DNA from 3 places in the Pseudomonas sp. AMR01 genome. Region 3 is predicted to be linked to each of the others. Evidence: predicted binding sites of a transcription regulator. Region 3 holds the regulator's gene; each other region holds the start of a gene.
What was found. The regulator FliA, encoded in region 3, starts transcription of late flagellar genes. The targets are predictions, from matches to a motif close to CTAAAGTTTNNNNNNNNNNNGCCGNTAA.
Positions count from the first base shown of each region.

Region 1: the regulator FliA is predicted to act here: its motif matches at 7,066-7,093, upstream of Q7C20_RS03685 (methyl-accepting chemotaxis protein).
Region 2: the regulator FliA is predicted to act here: its motif matches at 6,047-6,074, upstream of motA (flagellar motor stator protein MotA).

Region 1 covers NZ_JAUTYR010000003.1:29,424-37,392, forward strand. Annotated here, with positions in the region: gene Q7C20_RS03665 (hypothetical protein) at 1-210, shown strand, start outside; gene Q7C20_RS03670 (AAA family ATPase) at 290-2,056, shown strand; gene Q7C20_RS03675 (DNA cytosine methyltransferase) at 2,102-3,157, shown strand; gene Q7C20_RS03680 (YifB family Mg chelatase-like AAA ATPase) at 3,418-4,914, shown strand; gene Q7C20_RS03685 (methyl-accepting chemotaxis protein) at 4,990-6,966, opposite strand; gene Q7C20_RS03690 (LysR substrate-binding domain-containing protein) at 7,143-7,969, opposite strand, start outside.
Region 2 covers NZ_JAUTYR010000023.1:48,456-56,424, reverse strand. Annotated here, with positions in the region: gene Q7C20_RS19135 (NAD(P)H-hydrate dehydratase) at 1-213, opposite strand, end outside; gene queG (tRNA epoxyqueuosine(34) reductase QueG) at 277-1,341, shown strand; gene Q7C20_RS19125 (trimeric intracellular cation channel family protein) at 1,338-1,955, opposite strand; gene orn (oligoribonuclease) at 2,147-2,689, opposite strand; gene rsgA (small ribosomal subunit biogenesis GTPase RsgA) at 2,798-3,829, shown strand; gene motB (flagellar motor protein MotB) at 4,111-5,124, opposite strand; gene motA (flagellar motor stator protein MotA) at 5,128-5,979, opposite strand; gene Q7C20_RS19100 (HDOD domain-containing protein) at 6,146-7,681, shown strand; gene rhdA (thiosulfate sulfurtransferase) at 7,739-7,969, shown strand, end outside.
Region 3 covers NZ_JAUTYR010000062.1:4,614-12,582, forward strand. Annotated here, with positions in the region: gene Q7C20_RS25890 (chemotaxis response regulator protein-glutamate methylesterase) at 1-948, opposite strand, end outside; gene Q7C20_RS25895 (chemotaxis protein CheA) at 997-3,201, opposite strand; gene Q7C20_RS25900 (protein phosphatase CheZ) at 3,213-4,001, opposite strand; gene Q7C20_RS25905 (chemotaxis response regulator CheY) at 4,020-4,394, opposite strand; gene fliA (RNA polymerase sigma factor FliA) at 4,566-5,306, opposite strand; gene fleN (flagellar synthesis regulator FleN) at 5,303-6,136, opposite strand; gene flhF (flagellar biosynthesis protein FlhF) at 6,241-7,557, opposite strand; gene flhA (flagellar biosynthesis protein FlhA) at 7,569-7,969, opposite strand, start outside.

The DNA of each region.
Region 1 (7,969 bases), on a different contig from region 3:
GATATATATTCATCTGCCGGAGCAAACATAGAGCTGGGCTTGACCGGCTCTAAAATTCAGGCTGTGGCGGCTGCAATTCTTGCGTCACGGCGCAAAATCGCTCAAGCTTGGTATTTAAGTCCAAAACGATTTGATGAAGAGCGATTTTCTCAGGGCGTAGGCGAAGCAAGATTATACGAAATATCTATAAACACCCAAATAAAAACATAGACAGTATCATGACCAGAGGGGGGATCCCCCTCTGACACCATTAAAATCTAGCAAAAAATCTACAGCGCGAGAAAAGGCAATGCCAAGCAAAATAATAGAAGCATTAATACAAGAACTATTAAACTTCAAGCCGGGCGCCCCACTACTTCACTACATAACTCACGCCAGATTCCCAAATTTTAAAGGTCTTGAACCTGGTTCTAGGATAGAGTTTCCTTTTCCACTAACCGCGCTAGTCGGAGCGAATGGTATAGGCAAGAGTTCAGTGCTACATGCGCTTCAAGGAATGCCGGATGGTGAAACCACTGCAAAATTTTGGTTTTCCACTGCAATGGATCCGATTTCGACAAAAGTTCAAGATCCACCTCGCTATATTTATGGACACTGGCACCAGACTTATAAAGATGTCGTAGAGACCAGAAAGGCTAGAATTTACAGCAAAAAAAGAGACTATGAGTACTGGGAACCAACAAAGGTGACCAAAGGTGACGATATGTTGCCAATGCCAGAAAAACCTTATGCGAGAAAAGACAAGGACCGTTGGAATCCTGTACAAAAAACTGTTGTATACATGAACATGAAAGTAATAATTGGCGCTTTTGACAGGACTTTTAACTTTGGCACAAGTACTGAGCAGATCGCGGCAAAGCATGCAGAGATGCGAGCTGGAGCTAGGAAGCTCAAAAGTGTAATTGACCGTAATGCCTCTAGTTGGATGCTTGGTGGAGGCAGGGAGCGAGTCTTCGAAAATCGACTATTGACTGATGAAGAGCTCGCGCAGGTTTCTAAGATTTTAGGCCGACCATATCAATCAGCCCAGTACATAAAGCACTCGCTTTATCCTGAGCAGAAAGGTGGGGATATTAGCGTCGTTTTCGATCGTGGCTTCAAATATTCTGAAGCGTTTGCTGGCAGTGGTGAAATAGCCATTGTAACTTTGGTAGTCCGCATAATTTCCGCGCCGAAATATTCACTCGTTCTACTCGACGAACCCGAAACTTCCCTACATCCCGGGGCTCAACGCGAGCTTTTAATATTTTTACTGTCTGAAATCAAGAAAAAACACTTACAAATTGTTATCTCCACACATTCATTTGACTTCATTCAAGATCTACCTCCAAATGCACTAAAAGTATTCGAAGATAATGGGACAGGTAAAACAAGGGTTTTAAACGAATGCTCCCCTTTTATAGCCTTAAACCGGCTGGGCAAGACCCTTGGGGATAAAAAACGTATATATGTTGAGGATCCTCTTGCTAAAGCAGTAGTTGAACGCGCAATGGAGGGGCTAGACCTCGGCGAACAAAGTGCACTTGAAATAGTCGTCGCGCCTGGGGGGGCAAACGGGATTGTTTGCAAACAGATTCCAACGCACATCACAGCAGAATCCGATTGCTACGTCTTTTTAGATGGTGATCAGAGAGTTGTACAAAGTTTCACAGACCCAGCTAGCTTAGCGCCTCTAGACCATAGAAAATTAGAAGATCTTATTTTTAATGAAATGGGCTGTCGGCCGCAATTTCCGCTCAACGGAGGGAATGATGTTAAAGGCAACGCCAAAGATAAAGTCACACATCAACTAGCATATCTGGGTTGGGTTCGATTGCGGCTCGATTATCTGCCACAGAAATGCCCTGATGCCATTCTTCTCTCGCCGCCAGAGCGAAAAGGGCTGGTAACCTCCGAGGATTTCAAAAAAGCGCTTCACAACAAAATTGGACATGGGCAAACTGCTGAGGGATTTCTAGGGGTGGTTCGCTATTTGCTTGCTGCGCTGCCCGACGGGAATGCAGATTTATCTGCCGTGCGAGCAACGTTGAAACGGTGGCTAGCAGTCCCAAGCTGAATCCATGTTGAAGAAACTGCCTAAGCCAATTGCGAACACAAAATTATGTCAAGTATTCCAAAAAATCCTAAACTCACCGCACTTGATTTATTCAGCGGCTGCGGAGGCCTAAGCGTTGGGCTCAAGCAGGCCGGGTTTCGTGTCGCAGCAGCAGTGGAGATCAACCCAAAAGCTCAAGAGACCTACGCTCTCAACCATCCCAACGTGAAGCTTTATTCGGAAGACATTCGTACACTGAATGCATCGGCTATCTTAGCCGAGCTCGGTCTAGAAGTAGGTGACCTTGACTTGCTAGCAGGATGCCCTCCCTGCCAAGGGTTCTCTAGGTTGAGGACAAAAAATAAGGGATCATCCGTATTCGACCCCAGAAATGACCTGGTCAGCGACTTTCTGCGCTTTGCCGAAGAGATGCTTCCAAAGTGCATAATGATGGAAAATGTCCCCGCGTTGGCCGATGACAGTAGATTTTTAACCCTATGTAAAGGCATCGAAACCCTTGGCTATTCTTACGTAGTGCAAATCTTGGACGCCGCTGATTATGGCGTTCCGCAGCGCCGGAAAAGATTAATATTGCTAGCGTCTCGCGTTCATCAGCCAGTCGTGGGTGAAAAACATACTAAACGAGTTACCGTTCGCAACGCTATTGCCCATATTCCTGCGCGCTCGTCGACAACAGACGCACTTCATGCTATGCCAGAGCGTAGAACTGAAAAAGTTATGGCGTTGATCAAACATATTCCGAAAGATGGAGGAAGTCGTGCAGACTTACCAGAGGAATTTCAATTAGCTTGTCATAAGAGAACTAATGGCTTTAACGATGTTTATGGACGTATGGCTTGGGATGACGTAGCTCCTACAATCACTAGCGGATGCTTCAACCCCTCGAAAGGCCGATTTCTTCACCCATCAGATGACAGAACTATTACGCTCCGAGAGGCAGCAGCACTCCAAGGATTCCCACTAAACTATCGTTTCAACACACTCCATGGCAAAGAATCAATAGCACTAATGATTGGCAACGCGCTACCCCCTCCTTTTATTGCCGCCCATGCTTCAAAATTGCATGAAGGGATATCAACTCAAAATGACAAGGACATATAACTAGGTCTCGAATAATAGGCTTATGGACAAATTATCTCACACATAAATATACAGCGATAAATTCTCCTTACACTCCACTGAAGCAAAGCCAAAATAAAAGTGTAATTAAGTTAAATTTAAAAAAATAGCAAAAGTCCAACAGCTCATTGAGCTGCTGGGCCCTTCTGATACGTCCTGTAAACACTCCCCGCCTCACCCCTCCCCACCTCGTCTACCCTTGAAACACCCGCAGGAAGCGGCCCTCCACTCAAGGAACGAGCATGTCCCTCGCCATCGTCCACAGCCGCGCCCAAATTGGCGTTGAAGCCCCTGCCGTCACCGTAGAAGTGCACATGGCCAATGGTCTGCCGTCCCTGACGCTGGTGGGCCTGCCCGAAACCGCCGTGAAGGAAAGCAAGGACCGCGTGCGCAGTGCCATTCTCAACTCCGCGCTGCAATACCCCGCCCGCCGCATCACCCTCAACCTCGCGCCAGCCGACCTGCCCAAGGATGGCGCGCGCTTTGATTTGGCGATTGCCCTGGGGATTCTTGCGGCGAGTGTGCAGGTGCCGTCACTGATGCTCGATGACGTGGAGTGCCTCGGGGAATTGGCGCTGTCCGGCGAGGTGCGCGCGGTAAAAGGCGTGTTGCCTGCAGCGTTGGCTGCGCGCAAGGCCGGGCGCACCTTGATAGTGCCGCGGGCGAATGCCGAGGAAGCGTGCCTGGCGTCGGGCTTGAAGGTCATTGCAGTGGATCACTTGCTGCAAGTGGTGGCCCATTTGAATGGGCATGTGCCGATTGAACCGTATAAGTCCGACGGTTTGCAGTATCTGAACAAACCTTATCCAGACTTGAGTGAAGTGCAGGGCCAATTGGCGGCCAAACGCGCCTTGCTGATTGCGGCGGCGGGGGCTCATAACTTGCTGTTCAGCGGCCCGCCAGGTACGGGCAAAACATTACTCGCCAGCCGGCTTCCCGGGTTACTGCCGCCCTTGAGCGAGCATGAAGCGCTGGAGGTGGCGGCGATTCAGTCGGTGGTCAGCCTTGCGCCGCTGAGCCATTGGCCTCATCGGCCGTTTCGTCAGCCACACCATTCGGCATCTGGCCCGGCGCTCGTCGGCGGCGGGTCAAAGCCGCAGCCGGGGGAAATTACCCTGGCCCATCACGGCGTGTTGTTTCTGGATGAGCTGCCGGAATTTGATCGAAAAGTGCTGGAGGTGCTGCGCGAACCGCTGGAATCAGGCCATATCGTGATTTCCCGTGCGCGTGACCGAGTCAGCTTCCCGGCGCGATTCCAGCTGGTCGCAGCCATGAACCCCTGCCCCTGCGGCTACCTCGGCGAGCCCAGCGGGCGCTGCCGTTGCACGCCGGAGCAGATCCAGCGCTACCGCAACAAACTTTCGGGGCCGTTGCTGGATCGTATCGATTTGCACCTCACCGTCGCCCGCGAAACGACGGCAATCAATCCGACCCTGCAGCCTGGCGACAACACCGCAAAGGCCTCGGCGCAAGTGGCCGAAGCCCGTGAGCGCCAGCAAAAACGCCAGGGCTGCGCCAATGCCTTCCTTGATCTGCCGGGATTACGCGTGCACTGCAAACTGGCGAAGGTCGATGAAAGCTGGCTGGAAAGCGCCTGCGAGCGGCTGACGCTGTCGCTGCGCGCTGCCCACCGGTTGCTCAAGGTTGCGCGTACCCTGGCCGACCTTGAACGGGTGGAGAACATCGCCCGGCATCACTTGGCAGAGGCGCTGCAATACCGGCCGGCAGCAATTACTTGAGCCTGGCGCCAGCCCCGTGCGGGAAGGAGCAAGCCCCCGCCCACATGGGATTAACTGCGCCTGGACGACCGGGTTTCAGTGGAACCGGTCCACTTCATGGCGCAAGCCGGCCGCCAGGGTTTCCAGCTCCTTGGCAGTAACCGCCAGGTTTGACACCACTTCACGCTGCTCGCTGTTAGCCAGCGCAATACTCTGCAAGTTGCTGCTGAGCAAGGTCGCGGTGCTGCTTTGCTCCTGAGTGGCGGTGGTAATCGCGGCGAACTGCTGACCGGCGGAGCGGCTTTGTTCATCAATGCGCGCCAGTGCCGAAGCCACGTCGGCGTTACGCGACAGGCCTTCCTGCATCAGCGTGTTGCCTTGCTCCATGGTGCTGATGGCATTGCCGGTTTCCTGCTGGATGCTCTGGATCATCACCGAAATTTCGTCAGTGGCCTGACGGGTACGCGATGCCAGGTTACGCACTTCGTCAGCCACCACGGCAAACCCGCGGCCCTGCTCACCCGCGCGGGCTGCTTCGATGGCAGCATTCAGTGCCAGCAGGTTGGTCTGTTCGGCGATCGAGGTGATCACACCGACGATCCCGCCGATCTCCTGAGAACGCTGGCCCAAGGTGTTGATCACCGTGGCCGTGCTGTTCAGGGAAGCGGCGATATGCTCCAGGGACGACGACGCCTCTTGCATCGAGGTGCGACCAATTCGGGTCTGCTGCGCATTTTCCTGGGCGAGACGCTCGGTGTTGCCCATGTTGTCGGCGATGTTCAGCGACGTGGCACTGAATTCTTCCACGGCGCCGGCCATGCTGGTGATCTCGCCGGACTGCTGCTCCATGCCTTCATAGGCACCGCCCGACAAACCGGACAGCGCCTGCGCCCGGCTGTTGACCTCTTCGGCCGCCGTGCGAATGCGCGACACCATGGTCGACAGCGCTTCACCCATCTGGTTGAAGCTGCTGGCTAACTGGCCGATTTCGTCATGGCTGGACACATTCAAGCGCGCACTCAAATCACCTGCGCCCAAGGCTTCGGCCTGACGCACCAAGTCACTCAATGGCTGCAATTTGCTGCGCAGCAACCAGACCGTCGCGACCACCGCCAGCAACATCGCAAGCACGCTGCCAATCACCAGGCGAATGCCCACCGCCCACGTGACGGCGCGAATTTCGGATTTTGGCATGCTCGCCACTACCGACCAAGGGCCGCCGTCAAACGCTACCGAAACGCTGTAGAAATCTTCGTTCTTGTCACTCCAGAAACGACCTTCGCCCGGCTTTTTGGCCAGGTCGAGCATCACCGGGATCGCCTGATCCAGCGCCTCCACGCCCGCCGGCGGCACCAGCCAGTGTTTCTGCTCATCGAGCAGAGCCAGGGAACCGGTCTTGCCGATACGGAAACGCTTGAGGTTATCGAACTGGGCCTTCTGCTCGTCGGTGTAATCAAAACCAATAAACAACACGGCAATAACTTTGCCGCTGGCATCACGCACCGGGCTGTACTGGGTCATGTAGGAGCGATCAAACAGCACCGCGCGGCCCACATAATTCTGCCCGGCCAGCAGACGCTGGTATGCCGGGTGCTGGTGGTCGAGCACGGTGCCGATGGCGCGATTGCCGTCCTGCTTGGTCAGGGACGTGCTGATGCGGATGAAGTCTTCGCCGCTGCGCACAAAAACTGTGGCCACGCCGCCGGATATCTGCTTGAACTCGTCCACATCAGTGAAGTTGTTGTTCAGCACGTTATCCCCCAGATACAGGCCAGGGGTCTGCGTGCCGGCCACCGTCACCGGCTGGTCCGCCCGCACGCTCAAGCCCGCGACGAAGCGCTTTTCAAACAGCCCGCTCAAACGCTGGGTACTTTCGCGCAAGGTGCTGTGGAACGTGTTGAGCTGGTCGGCGAGCAAACGCGCCTCGCTGGCCAAGTGTTCCTCGCGGGTAGCGAGGTTGGCCGAGTCGAGAGACCGCAAGGCGAAGACGGTACTGCCGCTGATGACGACTGCCAAAATAATGGCCAAGGCGAGGCCTAACTGAGAGGCGATCCGAGCGCGAGGTTGAGACATAAGAGCTCCTGGCCGAGGCCAGGATCATCCTGATCTCATAGCGTTGCTCGGCAAATTATCTGGTAGGAAACGTTGGCGCACGAAGGCACCAACACACCTTCTTCGGCGGGCGCGGCCAATACTTGAGCGATTTGCAGGGGCATCGCGCAAACGATTGCTCAAACGCGGTGTCCCGCTTAATCCAGGCGCTCAACCTCGGGCAGCTCCATGGCCCTGACTTCACCCTGGAGAAACTCCGCCAACCGCCGCAAACGCTCACCGCCGGGACGGGTTTTGGGCCACACCAGGTAGTAATTTTCCCCACTGGCCACTGCCGTCGGCCACGGCAGGCTCAATCGCGCCTGGGCCACGTCTTCGGCCACCATCAGCAGGTCGCCAATGGACACGCCATACCCCCGCGCGGCGGCGACCATGCCCAGTTCCAGTGTGTCAAACACCTGCCCGCCCTTGAGTGACACTTGGGATGACAACCCCATGCGCTGCAGCCAGTTGCGCCAGTCGCGGCGGTCGGGCGTGGGGTGCAGCAACTCGGCGGCGGCCAGGCGGTTGACGTCCCATGGCCCGTCATTCAACAAATTCGGCGCGCCCACCGGAATCAGCAGTTCGGGGAACAGGTAGCTCGCCTCCCAGTCCGCCGGAAAATGCCCGTGGCTCAACAGCACCGCGCAGTCGAAAGGCTCGTTATTGAAGTCCACCTCATCCACGTTCATCCACGCGCTGGTCAGTTGCACCTCATTGCCAGGCTGCAACGCCCGGAAACGACTGAGGCGCGCGAGCAACCAGCGCATAGTCAGGGTCGACGGCGCCTTCATGCGCAAAATGTCGTCTTCGGCATTCAGGGTGTGGCATGCCCGCTCGAGCGCCGCGAAGCCTTCGCGTACGCCGGGTAGCAGCAAACGCGCGGCCTCAGTGAGTTGCAAGGTGCGGCCGCTGCGCTGGAACAGGCGGCAGGCGAAGTGCTCTTCCAGCGTGCGGATATGCCGGCTCACCGCACTTTGTGTGA
Region 2 (7,969 bases), on a different contig from region 3:
GGGGCGAGTTGCCAGGGACACCATGCCCGCGCCACTGCGCAGGGCGCTTTCGGCGCTCAACAGCGAAGCGCCGCCAAAGCCGCGGTCGCCGCCGATGACCAGCAGGTGGCCGAACTGGCCCTTATGGGCGTCTGTTGAACGCTCAGCCAGTTGCGGCAAATGGCCGTGCAACAGGGGCTGAACGTCGGTTATTGGGTGTTTTGTCTGCGGCATGCGTCTTCAAGCTCCGATGTCTGGCAGAATTATACGCATCTAACCTGTGGTTTCCCGTGTCTCATGCCCGCTATTACCTCCGATCTGCCCGCCCTCGCCCAATCGATCAAAGACTGGGGCCGTGAGCTGGGCTTTCAACAAGTCGGCATCAGCGGCCTGGACCTGGCCGAGCATGAGCAGCACCTGCAACGCTGGCTCGACGCGGGCTACCACGGCGAGATGGAGTACATGGGCGCCCACGGCAGCAAACGCTCGCACCCCGATGAACTGGTGCCCGGCACCTTGCGCGTAGTGTCGCTGCGCATGGATTATCTGCCAGGCGACACCCAAATGGCGCAACTGCTGGCAAAGCCGGAAAAAGCCTACATCTCGCGCTACGCTCTGGGCCGCGATTATCACAAGCTGATCCGCAAGCGCGTGCAGCAACTGGCTGACCGCATCCAGGCCCAAATCGGCCCGTTCGGCTTTCGCGCCTTTGTCGACAGCGCGCCAGTGCTGGAAAAAGCCATCGCCGAACAGGCCGGTCTCGGCTGGATCGGCAAAAACACGCTGGTACTCAATCGCAAGGCCGGCAGCTATTTCTTCCTGAGCGAACTGTTTGTCGATTTGCCGTTGCCGGTAGATCCGCCCCACTCCACCGAACACTGCGGCCGCTGCACCGCCTGCCTGGATATCTGCCCTACCAATGCCTTCGTCGGCCCTTACGTGCTGGACGCCCGGCGCTGCATTTCCTACCTGACCATTGAACTCAAAAGCGCCATTCCCGAAGACTTGCGCCCGCTGATTGGCAACCGCGTGTTTGGCTGCGATGACTGTCAGATCGTTTGCCCGTGGAATCGTTTCGCCCGCCCTACCGGCGAAAGTGATTTCAAGCCACGGCATAACCTGGATAACGCAGAACTGGCCGAACTGTTTATGTGGGACGAGGATAAATTCCTCAGCAGCACCGAAGGTTCGCCGCTGCGCCGCGCCGGCTATGAGCGCTGGCTGCGCAACCTGGCAGTGGGCCTGGGTAATGCGCCGTCGAGCATTCCGGTGCTGGAAGCCTTGAAGGCGCGCCGGGATTACCCGTCAGAACTGGTGCGCGAACATGTGGAATGGGCGCTGAATCAGCACGCCAGCCGTTAGTGCACGTCGTCGTTGTAGACAAACTTGGGCATTTCCCAGTGAAAACGGATCGCCAGCAGACGCAATAAAAAACCGCTGAACAGGGTCAGCAGAATCGATTGCTCGCTCGGCAGCTCCAGGTACAGGCAGAGCATATAAAACCAGGCGGCGAGGAACGACACGCTGGCGTACAGCTCGCGGCGGAAGATCAGCGGGATGTCATTGCAGAAGATGTCGCGCAGGATGCCGCCGAAGACGCCGGTAATCACGCCGCTGACCGAGGCCACCAGCATGCCATGGCCCATTTCCAGGGCGGTCATGCAACCGATCAGGGTGAAAGCCACCAAGCCCACGGCGTCCAGTGCCAGAAACAGCGAGCGCAAGTGGCGCATCAGCGGGGCGATAAAAATCGTCACCAGGGCCGCAATTGAGGTCAGCACCAGGTATTCCGGGTGTTTAACCCAGGTCAGCGGGTAATGCCCCAGCAACACGTCGCGCACCGAACCACCGCCCAAGGCCGTGACGCAGGCGATCAGCACCACGCCAAACCAATCCATGCCACGCCGCCCGGCGGACAAGGCACCGGTCATGGCTTCGGCGGTAATGGCGATGAGGTAGAGCATCAACAGCATGATGGCGATCCTTGCGATTAGGCCGGCAGTCTAATCATTTGGCGATGGCACCAAAAGGGGGCGCCTGGCGAAAGACCGAGTCGCGCCCTTCGCGAGCAAGCCCGCTCCCACATTCGACTGCATTCCATAGGTGGAACTCGGTTAAATGTGGGAGCGGGCTTGCTCGCGAAGGCGCCGGATCAAGCGCCACACATTCAAGCCTTAATGAAATGCTTGCGGTAATGCTGCAGCTCGGCAATCGACTCGCGAATATCATCCAGCGCCAAATGCGTGCTGCCTTTGTGGAAGCTGTCTTTGACTTCCGGCGCCCAGCGCGCGGCCAGCTCTTTCAAGGTGGACACGTCGAGGTTTCGGTAATGGAAGTAGCTTTCCAGGCCTTTCATGTGCGTATAAAGGAAGCGACGGTCCTGGCAGATGCTGTTGCCGCAGATCGGCGACTTGCCCTTAGGCACCCACTGTTCCAGAAACGCGATGGTTTCGGCTTCGGCTTCGGCCATGCTGATGCGGCTGTCGCGCACGCGCTGGGTCAGGCCAGAGTTGCCGTGGGTGCGAGTGTTCCACTCGTCCATCGTGGCAAGAACCGCGTCGCTGTGGTGGATAGCGATCACCGGACCTTCGGCCAAGGTGTTGAGGTTGCTGTCGGTGACAATGGTCGCCATCTCGATGATGACGTCGCTGTCGGGGTTCAGACCGGTCATTTCCAGATCGATCCAAATCAGGTTCTGTGGGTTTTGCATGGCTCTATTCTCTTGGCACCTTGGCTTAGCTGCGCAGTTTAGCAGGCAGGGGCGTGCTAGACTCGCGACCGTTTTACCTAACCTTTGCATTATCGACACGGAACACCAATGGCCAAACGCCAGCTCAATCGTCGCCAAAATTGGCGCATCGAAAAGATTCAGGGTGAGCGCGCTGCACGCGCCGCCAAACGTGAATCCTCCGCCGTGGAAGCGCTCGAGGGCGGCGACCTGGGCCCCGAACAAACCGGCCTGGTGATCGCGCACTTTGGTGTGCAGGTCGAAGTCGAGGCGCTGGAAGGCGAACTCGCCGGCTCGGTATCCCGTTGCCACTTGCGCGCCAACTTGCCTGCGCTGGTCACCGGCGACAAGGTTGTGTGGCGTGCCGGCAACCAGGGCATCGGCGTAATCGTCGCCCAGTTGCCGCGCACCACCGAACTGCGCCGCCCCGACAGCCGTGGCCAACTCAAGCCGGTAGCGGCCAACGTGGACATGATCGTGATCGTGTTCGCGCCGTTGCCCGAGCCCCATGCCAACCTGATCGACCGCTACCTGGTAGCCGCCGAACATGCCGGCATTCGCCCGCTGCTGCTGCTGAACAAATTCGACCTGATCGACGAACAGAACGCCCCGGCGCTCAACGCGTTGCTGGCGGTCTACCGCACCCTGGGTTACCCGGTGCTGGAAGTGTCGGCGCATCACGGCAATGGCATGGAACAGCTGCAACAGCAGTTGGATGGGCGCATCAGCGTGTTTGTCGGCCAATCGGGCGTGGGTAAATCCTCGCTGGTCAACAGCTTGCTGCCGGAAGTCGACACCCGTGTCGGCCCGCTGTCGGAGCTGTCTGGCCAGGGCACGCACACCACCACCACCGCGCGGTTGTTCCACTTCCCCGGCGGCGGCGAACTGATCGACTCCCCGGGTATCCGCGAATTCGGCCTCGGCCACGTCAGCCGCAGCGATGTGGAAGCGGGCTTTATCGAGTTCAACGACCTGATCGGCACCTGCCGCTTCCGCGACTGCAAACACGACCGCGAGCCGGGCTGTGCGTTGCTCAAGGCGCTGGAAGACGGCCGCGTGCAGCAACAGCGCATGAACAGCTATCGCTCGATTATTGCGAGCTTGCCTGAGAGCAGTTACTGATAGTTGTGGCGAGCGGGCCTGTTTGTGGTGAACAGGCTTGTTGTGCTTAGCAGGCTTGTTGTGGCGAGCAGGGTTGTTGTGGCAGGTGGGCTTGTTGTGGCGAGCGGGCTTGCCCCGCGTTGGGCTGCGTAGCAGCCCTAATCCAATCACCGCATTTTTTTCAGACAAAACGCGTTGTCAGGTTTTGGGGCTGCTTCGCAGCCCAACGCGGGGCAAGCCCGCTCGCCACAACAAGCCCGCCTGCCACATCAAGCCCACTCTCCACACGTGCTCTGTGAGGATTACGGCGCAGGCGCCGTAGGATCTTTCACCCCACCCTCATCAAACAGGTTCAGCTTCTGCCGCAGCTCATGCGCCGGCAACGGTTCCTGCCCTGGCGGGATGGCGTTCGGGTCTACGGGCACTTCACCTGGCGCGCCCTCTCCCGGAGTCGGAGCCGGCGCTGCGCCCTGATCACCTTCGATCGCACGCTGGGCCTTTTTGGTCAGCACAACGATATCGATGCGGCGGTTACTCGGGTTGAACGGGTCTTTGGCATCAAACAGCTGCGAGGATGCAAAGCCCACCACGCGCGCCACTTGCGGGTCTGGATAGCTGCCCGCGACTAACGCACGGCGAGCCGCGTTCGCGCGGTTGGCCGACAGCTCCCAGTTACCGAAGTCGCCCTGGCCCGCATAGGGTTTGGCATCGGTGTGGCCGCTTATGCTGATCTTGTTCGGCACCGCTTTGATGGTGTCAGCCATGGCCAGCAGGATGTCTTCAAAGTAGGGTTTCAGGCGCGCGCTGCCGGAGTCGAACATTGGCCGATTGGCCGCGTCGGTGATCTGGATGCGCAGACCTTCAGGGGTGATCTCGAACGAGATCTGATCCTTGAATTTCAGCAGTTGCGGGTTTTCTTCAACCTTGGTCTGCAGCTCTTTGAGCAACAACTCGAGACGTTCCTGCTCGACCTGCTCGGCCATGCTCTCGACGGTATCGCGCTCAACCGGGATTTTTTCCTGCGGCGAATCGGTCTTGACCTCCGGGTTGATGGTGCGCTCAGGCGCCAACTCCGGCGAACCGCCCAGGTCGATTACAAACGGCGTACCGCTTTCCGAGAAACCAATCGGGTCTTTGAAGTACCCGGCGATAGCGATCTTCTGCTCGGGCGTGGCGGTAGACATCAGCCACAGCACCAGGAAGAACGCCATCATCGCCGTCGCAAAGTCGGCGAAGGCGATTTTCCAGGCGCCGCCATGGTGCCCCGCAGCGAAGCGCTTGACGCGCTTGATGATTATCGGCTGGTTGTTTTCCATGACTTAGCGACCGCGAACCGCTTGTTCCAGCTCGGCAAAACTTGGGCGATGCTTGGGGTACAGCACTTTACGACCGAACTCCACCGCCAGCGATGGCGGCATGCCGGAGGCCGACGCCACCAGGCTGGCCTTGATCGATTCGTACAGATTGATTTCTTCCTTGGCATCGTGAGCCAGGCAGGTTGCCAGCGGGCCGAAGAACCCGTAAGCCGCAAGAATACCGAAGAACGTACCCACCAGCGCCGCGCCGACGTGCATACCAATGGCCGCCTGGTCGCCTTCGCCCAGGGAAGCCATGGTGACCACGATACCGAGTACCGCCGCGACGATACCAAAACCGGGCATGCCGTCGGCGACGCCGGTCACGGCGTGGGAAGGGTGTTCGAGCTCTTCCTTGAGGCTGAACAGTTCCATGTCGAACAGGCCTTCCAGCTCGTGGGGCGCCATGTTGCCGGAGGACATGATGCGCAGGTAATCACAGATATAGGCGGTCATGCGCTCATCTTTAAGCACAGCCGGGTACTTGGCGAAAATCGGGCTGGCGGAGGCGTCTTCGATGTCGCCTTCGATGGCCATCATGCCTTCGCGGCGGCTCTTGTTGAGGATCTCGTAGACCAGCCCCAGCACTTCCAGATAAAAAGTGTGGGAGAAACGCGAACCGAACATGCCGATCGACTTCTTGATCACGTGCATCGTCATGTAGCCGGGGTTGGCTTGCAAGAATGCGCCAAACGCGGCGCCGCCGATAATCAGCACTTCGAAAGGCTGTACCAGCGCGGCAATTTTACCGTGGGACAGGACGTAGCCACCGAGCACGCTAGCGATGACGACGATGATGCCGATAATTTTAGCCATAGGGGATTTGTACTTGCGCCGTCGGGTTCATGGACATATTGGGTGCTGCTGAAAACTCTTGTTCTACTTATCGGCAAAACTGCGCCAGACTATAGCCCGTTAAGGCGAAAAGCCAATCCGGCCCGATCCGGGCGTGTTGAACGCAAGTGATGATCGCGCACCAATCATGGCCAATGAAACGATAGCTCCAAGTGCAAAACCCACCACCCTCGCCGCCTGGATCAAACGCCTGGACGAGGTGCTGCTGCCTGTCCCCCTGGCCAGCCACGAGCGCGTGTGCAAAGCCATTCGCGACAGCCGCAGCTCGCTGCGCGATATCGCCGAGCTGATGCAAAACAGCCCGGCGCTGGTGCTCAGCGTGATGCGCGAAGCCAACAGCCACACCCATGGCAGCATGGCGGAACCGGCGGAAAACCTCGAAGTGGCGCTCAACCGTCTCGGCCTCAAACGCGCCGAAGAGTTGCTCGCGCGCCTGCCCTCAGTGCCGGAAAAAGACATTCCCGTGGCCTTGCGCCAACTATTGCTGGTAAGCCAGCACGCGTCGCAGCAAGCCAGCGGTTTGTTCGCCAGCCGCCTGGCGCGTTTGTGGCAAGACATCCACTGGGGCAGCCTGCTGTTTCTGTCGCCGCTATGGCCAATGGCCGTGGCCTATCCCAAGCTCCTGGAAGAATGGGAACTGCGGGTGATACATAAAGGCCAGTCGGCGCGCCAGGTCGAAAAAGAGTTGTTCGGCGTGCGCCTGCTCGAGCTGTGCCTCGGCTTGACCGAAGCCTGGCACCTGCCGATCTGGGTGTCCCAGGGTTACACACTGCTGCTGACCGAACAGCGTCTGCTGGTCAAGGCACTGCACATCGCCCGTGAAGACGACCCGCTGCGCCACCAGCAACTGCTCGACGCCGAACCCAACCTGCGCCGTTGGCTGAACCAGCCGGCGAACACCGTGTTGCTCGCCAACGGCCTGGCGATGTCGGCCCAGGAGTCCTGGACCTGCCCGCACACCGAGCGCTGGCAGTACCTCACCGCGCTGTACCTGCAAGCGCCGTTGGGCGACGTGCAGCAACAGGTTCACCAGCAAGCGGTGACCAGCGCCAGCACCACCTTGATGCCTGACCTCTGGCACCCGGCGTTGTCGCTGATCTGGCCGTGGCATGCGCAAAAGGTCCATCGCGGCCTGTTGCCAGCGCCACCGCCTACCGCCGAATCGCTGGCGATCTGGCGCAAGCGCTGCACCGAGTTGCTGGTGGAGCCGAGCCGTTTTGCCAACGCCATGCACCTGACCACCTGCGCCAAGGAAGCCTTGGTCGCCAGTGGCATGCAGCGGGTGTTGCTGTTTATGGCCGACCGCGCCTTGAGCACCTTGCGCGCGCACCAAGCCGACGGCTTGCCCAAGGACGCCGCGAACCTGAGCCTGGACGTGGTCAACAGCACGCTGCTGCAACGGATGCTGGAAAAGTCCGCCCAGGTGCGCCTGACGCCCGACAACCACGCGCAGTTCTCCGCGCTGTTGCCGCCAACCTTGCGTCGCCTGTTCACTGGCGAACACCTGCTGCTGCGTTCGATGAGCTGCAATGGCCGCGTGGTGATGGTGATGGTGGCTGACCAGGGCGGCGGGCAGTTCTCGGAAACCACCGTGCAGGCCTTCGGCAAAACCGCGCAATGCATCGAAAAGGCCCTGCACAGCTTTACCAACCGCAGCGCCTGATGCTTGCGCTACAATCGCCGTCTTTTATCGCCAACATTTGTGCCCAGGAGACCTCACATGCCTGACTTCTCTGGCTTGCCGCTGGTGATCGAATCCAGCGACCTGCTCGGTCAACTGGATGCCGAACACCTGATTCTGGTGGACCTCACCAGTGCCGCCCGCTACGCCGAAGGGCATATCCCCGGCGCGCATTTCGTTGACCCCAAGCGCACCCAACTGGGCCAGCCGCCGGCACCTGGCCTGCTGCCCCACAAGGCTGATCTGGAAAAACTCTTCGGCGAATTGGGC
Region 3 (7,969 bases):
CATGCCGGTGAGTACCACCGCCAGAACTTTGTCACCGTAGGACTTGGCCGCCGAACCGAAGGTGATATCCACGCACGGCTTGTAGTTAAGGCGCTCGTCGCCCGGCAGGATTTTGATCGAGCCACGCCCGTCGATCATCATCTGCTTGCCACCCGGCGCCAACAGCGCCAGGCCCGGACGCAGGATGTCGCCATCCTCGGCTTCCTTGACGCTGATGCTGCAAAGCTTGTCCAGGCGTTCGGCGAAGGCCTTGGTGAACGCGGCAGGCATGTGTTGGATCAACACGATCGGTGCCGGAAAGTTCGCCGGCAATTGGGTCAATACGCGCTGCAGGGCTACCGGGCCGCCGGTAGACGTGCCGATAGCCACCAGCTTGTAGGCTTTGCGTTTTGGCGCAGGCGAATGGGCGCTCGGTGCCGGCGCGCGAACCGGCGCTGGAGCCGGCCGCGCCACTGGCGCAGGCGTTGGTGCCGGGCGGGCAAACGTCGAGGTGGTCGGTGCCGGCGCGGCAACCGGTGCGGGCGCCGGCGTGCTGAACAGGCTGCGACGGTTACTGCGCGAAATGCTGTGCACCTTCTCGCACAGCATCTGCTTGACCTTCTCGGGGTTGCGCGAGATGTCTTCAAAATTCTTCGGCAGGAAGTCCACCGCACCCGCGTCCAGCGCATCCAGGGTGACCCGGGCGCCTTCGTGAGTGAGTGAAGAGAACATCAATACCGGGGTCGGGCAGCGCTGCATGATGTGCCGAACAGCCGTGATGCCATCCATCATCGGCATCTCGTAGTCCATGGTGATCACGTCAGGCTTCAACGCAATGGCTTGATCAATCGCCTCTTTGCCGTTGGTGGCCGTACCGACCACCTGAATGGTTGGATCGGCGGAAAGAATTTCCGAGACGCGGCGGCGGAAGAAACCCGAATCGTCCACCACCAGGACCTTGACTGCCATAAACACTCCGTTAGGCGGGACGGGCGATACCGCCCTGCCCCACCAGAATCAAATACGCCGTGCGGCGTAACGCTTGAGCATGCTCGGAACGTCGAGAATCAGCGCGATCCGACCGTCACCGGTGATGGTCGCACCCGACATGCCCGGGGTTCCCTGCAGCATTTTGCCCAAAGGCTTGATGACCACTTCTTCCTGACCCACCAATTGATCGACCACAAAGCCGATACGCTGGGTGCCCACGGAGAGAATCACCACATGGCCTTCGCGCTGCTCCTCATGCTTGGCCGATGCCACTAGCCAGCGCTTGAGGTAGAACAGTGGCAACGCTTTGTCGCGCACGATCACCACTTCCTGGCCGTCCACCACGTTGGTGCGCGACAGGTCGAGGTGGAAGATTTCGTTGACGTTGACCAGCGGGAAGGCAAACGCCTGGTTGCCCAGCATCACCATCAGGGTCGGCATGATCGCCAGGGTCAATGGCACCTTGATGACGATCTTGGAGCCCTGGCCCTTGGTCGAGTAGATATTGATCGAGCCGTTGAGCTGGCTGATCTTGGTCTTCACCACGTCCATGCCGACGCCACGGCCGGACACGTCGGAAATCTCGGTTTTGGTCGAGAAGCCCGGGGCGAAGATCAGGTTGTAGCACTCGGTGTCGGTCAGACGGTCGGCAGCGTCCTTGTCCATCACGCCACGCTTGACCGCGATATTGCGCAAAATGGCCGGGTCCATGCCTTTGCCGTCATCGGTAATCGACAGCAGGATATGGTCGCCTTCTTGCTCTGCCGCCAGAATCACCTTGCCGCCACGGGACTTGCCCGAGGCTTCGCGTTCTTCCGGGGTTTCGACGCCGTGGTCGACGGCGTTACGCACCAAGTGGACCAGCGGGTCGGCCAGGGCCTCGACAAGGTTTTTGTCGAGGTCGGTTTCTTCACCCACCAGCTCCAGGTTGATCTCTTTCTTCAACTGACGGGCCAGGTCGCGAACCAGACGCGGGAAGCGGCCGAAGACTTTCTTGATCGGCTGCATCCGCGTTTTCATCACCGCGGTTTGCAGGTCAGCCGTCACCACGTCGAGGTTCGACACGGCCTTTTGCATGGCTTCGTCGCCACTGTTCAGGCCCAGGCGCACCAGGCGGTTACGCACCAGCACCAGCTCGCCGACCATGTTCATGATGTCGTCCAGGCGCGCGGTATCAACCCGTACGGTGGTTTCGGCTTCAGTCGCAGGTTTTTCCGCCGGCGGTGCCGAGGCAGCGCGGGCTGGCGCCTGTGCGGCAGCCGGGGCTGGCGCTGGCTTGGCGGCAACCGGCGCAGCGGCTTTGGCCGCTACGGGTGCAGCCGTGGCAGCGGCGGCAGCCGGGGCCACCTCGCTGAACTTGCCTTTGCCGTGCAACTCGTCGAGCAAGGCTTCGAATTCGTTGTCAGAGATCAACCCGTCGCCGGCCGGTGCCGGTGCGGCGGCTGAGGCGGCGGCTGGCGCTGCGGCGGTCGCCGAGACTTGCGGCAAGGCGTCGGCAGCAAACGTGCCTTTGCCGTGCAGTTGGTCGAGCAACGCTTCGAATTCGTCATCGGTAATGTCGGTGCTGGCCGGGGCCGCAGGTGCTGGCGCCGCAGCGGCAGGTGCCACGGCGTCGGCGGCGAACTGGCCTTTGCCGTGCAACTGGTCGAGCAGGGATTCGAACTCTGCGTCCGTGATGTCTTCACTGGTCGGCGCAGCCACAGGCGCACGCGGCGCCTCAGCCTCAGCCTTGACCGCGTTGAGGGAGTCGAGCAACTGCTCGAACTCGCTGTCCGTCACGTCGACTTCAGCTTCCACCACCGGTTCAGGGGCGGCGGGCGCCACGGGTGCAGCGGCGGTGTCGGCAGGCTCTGCATAGCGCGCCAGGGCGGCCAGCAACTCCGGCGTGGCGGCAGTGATCGGTGCACGTTCGCGCACTTCGCTGAACATGCCGTTGACCGCATCCAGTGCTTCGAGAATCACGTCCATCAACTCCGAATCAACGTGACGCTCACCCTTGCGCAGGATGTCGAACACGTTCTCGGCGATGTGGCAGCACTCCACCAGCTCATGGAGCTGGAGGAAGCCGGCGCCCCCTTTTACAGTGTGAAAACCGCGAAAAATTGCATTGAGCAGGTTCGCATCATCCGGGCGGCTTTCCAGCTCGACCAGTTGTTCGGACAGTTGCTCTAAAATTTCGCCGGCCTCTACAAGGAAATCCTGAAGGATTTCTTCATCGGCGCCGAAGCTCATGTGGGTGCTCCTTAGAAGCCTAAACTGGATAACAGGTCATCTACGTCATCCTGACCTGACATAACGTCTTCACGTTTATCGGCATGAATCTGCGGACCTTCACCCTTGGCGAGATGTTTTTGTGGATCTTTTTCCGAGAGGATCGCTTCGCGGTCATGTTCGATGCCTGCAAAACGATCAACCTGGCCGGCCATGAGCACCAGTTTGAGCAAGTTGCTTTCCACTTCGGTGACCAATTGGGTCACGCGCTTGATCACCTGACCGGTGAGGTCCTGGTAATCCTGGGCCAGCAGAATGTCGTTGAGGTTGCTGGAAACCGTGCGGTTTTCCTGTTCGCTGCGCGACAGGAAACCTTCAACCCGGCGCGCCAACTCACGAAACTCTTCTGCACCCACTTCCCGACGCATGAAGCGGCCCCAGTCAACACTCAGGGCCTGGGCTTCGTTGGCCATGCCGTTGACCAGAGGCGTGGCGTTTTCCACCAGGTCCATGGTGCGGTTGGCCGCCGCTTCAGTCAGCCTGACCACATAGGACAGGCGTTCGGTCGCGTCGGTGATTTGCGAAATCTCTTCGGCCTGGGGCATATGCGGGTCAATCTGAAAATTGACGATCGCACTGTGCAGCTCGCGTGTGAGCTTGCCCACTTCCTGATACAGGCCGCGGTCACGGGTCTGGTTGAGCTCATGGATCAACTGCACCGCGTCGCCGAACTGGCCTTTTTCAAGGCTGTCGACTAACTGGTGAGCATGCTTTTTCAGGGTCGACTCAAAGTCTCCCTGCGACGTTTCTTTATGCGCCATAGCTCCCCCGTTGCAGCCTCAATGACCGATGCGTTCGAAGATTTTTTCAATCTTCTCTTTCAGCGCCAGCGCCGTGAACGGCTTGACCACGTAACCGTTAACCCCGGCTTGGGCGGCTTCGATGATCTGCTCACGCTTGGCTTCGGCGGTCACCATCAGCACAGGCAAGCTGCGCAGCTTTTCGTCAGCGCGTACGTGGCGCAGCAGGTCGATACCGGTCATGCCCGGCATGTTCCAGTCGGTTACCAGAAAGTCGATGCTCCCGCTGTTGAGGATCGGAATCGCCGTAATGCCGTCATCCGCCTCGACCGTGTTGGTGAACCCAAGGTCACGCAACAGGTTTTTTATGATCCGCCGCATCGTTGAGAAGTCATCAACGATGAGGATTTTCATGTTCTTGTCCAATTCGACCTCCAAGCAGTCTTAAACGCGCCCAGCACCTGGACGCGCCATTTCAATCAACAGGCGTTACACAAAAAGGACTGCCAGGGGCACCACGGAACGAAGCCGCGAAAGGCGATTAACCTCTCGAGCAGTTGCGCTGCAGTGTCCCCACACTGCCTGTCAGCGCGCGCGCCACTCTCCCAATCGCCCCCGCAAGCGGGCGGCGCATTGGCTGTGCAGCTGGCTGACACGCGATTCGCTGACCCCCAGGACCTCACCGATTTCCTTGAGGTTCAGCTCTTCGTCGTAGTACAGCGCCAACACCAGTCGCTCACGCTCAGGCAAATTGGCGATCGCGTCCGCCAACGCACCCTGGAAACGTTCGTCTTCCAGGTCGCGTGACGGTTCCAGGTGAGCACTCGCGCCGTCCTCGTGCAGCCCTTCGTGTTCGCCGTCCTGCAACAGGTCGTCGAAACTGAACAAGCGGCTGCCCAAGGTATCGTTCAAAATCCCGTAATAATCGTCGAGACTCAATTGGAGTTCGGCCGCAACTTCGTGATCTTTAGCGTCACGACCGGTTTTTGCTTCAATTGCGCGAATTGCGTCACTCACCATGCGCGTATTGCGGTGTACCGAACGCGGCGCCCAATCCCCTTTACGCACCTCATCGAGCATCGCGCCACGGATGCGGATACCCGCATACGTCTCGAAACTCGCACCTTTGCTCGCGTCGTATTTGGTCGACACTTCGAGCAGGCCGATCATGCCGGCCTGGATCAGGTCTTCCACCTGCACACTGGCGGGCAGGCGGGCCAGCAAGTGATAGGCAATGCGCTTGACCAGCGGCGCATAGCGCTCGATCAGTTCGCCCTGGCTGTCACGTGCCGACTTTTTGTAAAGGTTGTAGCCGCTGGATGTCATAGCACCGGTCCTGCGCTCGTTTGATGCACCAATCGCTCCACGAAAAACTCCAGATGCCCCCGCGGGTTAGCGGGCAACGGCCAGGTATCGACCTTCTGGGCAATCGCCTTGAACGCCAGTGCGCACTTCGAACGAGGGAACGCTTCGTAGACCGCACGCTGCTTTTGCACGGCCTTGCGCACACACTCGTCGTAGGGAACTGCACCAACGTATTGTAGGGCGACATCGAGGAACCGATCCGTGACCTTGGTCAACTTGGCGAACAGGTTGCGACCTTCCTGCGGGCTTTGGGCCATGTTGGCCAGCACGCGGAAGCGATTCATGCCGTGGTCACGGTTGAGCAGTTTGATCAGGGCGTAGGCGTCGGTAATCGAAGTCGGTTCGTCGCACACCACCAACAGCACTTCTTGCGCCGCGCGCACGAAGCTGACCACGGACTCGCCGATCCCGGCGGCGGTGTCGATCACCAGCACGTCGAGGTTATCGCCAATATCACTGAATGCCTGAATCAGGCCGGCATGCTGCGCCGGGCTCAGGTGCACCATGCTCTGGGTGCCCGAGGCTGCGGGCACGATGCGAATGCCACCGGGGCCTTGCAGCAGCACATCGCGCAGCTCACAACGGCCTTCGATCACATCGGCGAGGGTGTGTTTGGGTGTCAGCCCCAGCAGAACGTCGACGTTCGCCAAGCCCAAGTCAGCATCCAGCAGCATGACGCGACGGCCAAGCTCTGCCAGGGCCAGGGACAAATTCACTGACACGTTAGTTTTTCCGACGCCACCTTTGCCGCCGGTCACCGCGATCACCTGTACGGGATGCATGCTGCCCATTTTATTTCTTTACCTTGTCTTGCTTAGACGCAGGCTACATGGCTTGGCCGCGTGAATCGCTTGCAGACCATCGATGTAGATACTTTTCACGGCGTTCACTGCTCTCAACCGACCCGTTTTGCGGGGTTGTGGTAAAGGTCCGCGAACATATCAGCCATCGCTTCCTCGCTTGGCTCTTCTTGCATTTGCACACTGACAGCACGGCTGACCAACTGATGACGACGCGGCAGATGCAGATCATCCGGGATCCGCGGCCCGTCGGTCAGGTAGGCAACCGGTAATTCATGGCTGATCGCCAGGCTCAACACTTCACCCAGGCTCGCGGTTTCATCGAGCTTGGTCAGGATGCAACCCGACAGGCCACAGCGCTTGTAGCTGTGGTATGCGGCGGTCAGCACCTGTTTCTGGCTGGTGGTGGCCAGTACCAGGTAATTCTTCGATTTGATGCCACGCCCGGCCAGGCTTTCCAGTTGCAGGCGCAATGCCGGGTCACTGGCTTGCAGGCCGGCGGTGTCGATCAGCACCACGCGTTTGCGCAGCAGCGGGTCGAGCGCATTGGCCAGGGACTGGCCCGGGTCCACGTGGGTCACCGGTACGTTGAGAATACGGCCCAACGTTTTGAGCTGTTCCTGGGCACCGATGCGGTAGCTGTCCATGCTCACCAGCGCGATGTTTTGCGCGCCGTATTTAAGCACATAGCGAGCCGCAAGCTTGGCCAGGGTGGTGGTCTTGCCCATGCCGGCGGGGCCGACCATGGCAATTACACCGCCTTCTTCAAGGGGTTCGATTTCCGGCGTGGCGATCATCCGCGCCAAATGCGCCAGCAACATGCGCCAGGCTTGGCGTGGTTCTTCGACTTCGGCGGTCAGCGTCAGCAGGTCGCGAGACAACGGGCCAGACAGGCCGATGCGTTGCAGGCGACGCCACAGGTTGGCCTGTTGCGGCTTGCTGCCTTGCAGTTGGGTCCACGCCAGCGAGCCCAGCTGCACTTCGAGCAGCTCACGCAGGCCGTTGAGTTCAAAGCGCATCGAATCCAGCGCGCGCTGGTCGACTGCAGCGGCCGGGGCTGGCGCGGCAGGACGTGGCGGTTCTTTGAAAGTCGGTTCTACCAAGGGCTCGGAAGCGGTCAGCGGCAGGCCGGCGAACAGCTGGCGATTGGTGGTGGCATCGCTGTCGCCACGCATGCTCAGTTCGGCCTGGGCCGAGACAATGCGCGAGGCGGTCTTGCGCAGCTCGTCTTCGAGTTCCATGTTCGGCACGCGCGGGGCCAGCGCCGAAGGGGTGTAATCCAGCGCAGCCGTCAGCTCGACACCGCCAGCAATGCGGCGGTTACCAATAATCGCGGCATCGGCGCCCAGCTCATCACGTACCAGTTTCATGGCCTGACGCATATCGGCGGCGAAAAAACGCTTAACTTGCATAACCCACTACCTCAGCCGTTGGGCCCTACTGTCGCGACGATAGTCACTTGCTTATTGTCAGGAATTTCCTGGTAAGCCAAAACGTGCAAATTCGGAACTGCCAGACGTCCAAACCGCGACAACATCGCTCGGACCGGGCCTGCCACCAACAGAATCACTGGCTGGCCCTGCATTTCCTGGCGTTGCGCGGCGTCGATCAACGAACGCTGCAGTTTTTCAGCCATGCTTGGCTCCAGCAGAACGCCCTCTTCCTGGCCTTGCCCTGCCTTCTGAATACTATTGAGCAATATTTGTTCCAACCTTGGTTCCAGGGTGATAACAGGCAGCTCAGACTCAACGCCTACAATGCTTTGCACGATTGCACGGGACAAGCCGACACGCACCGAAGCCACCAGCGCGGCAGTATCTTGAC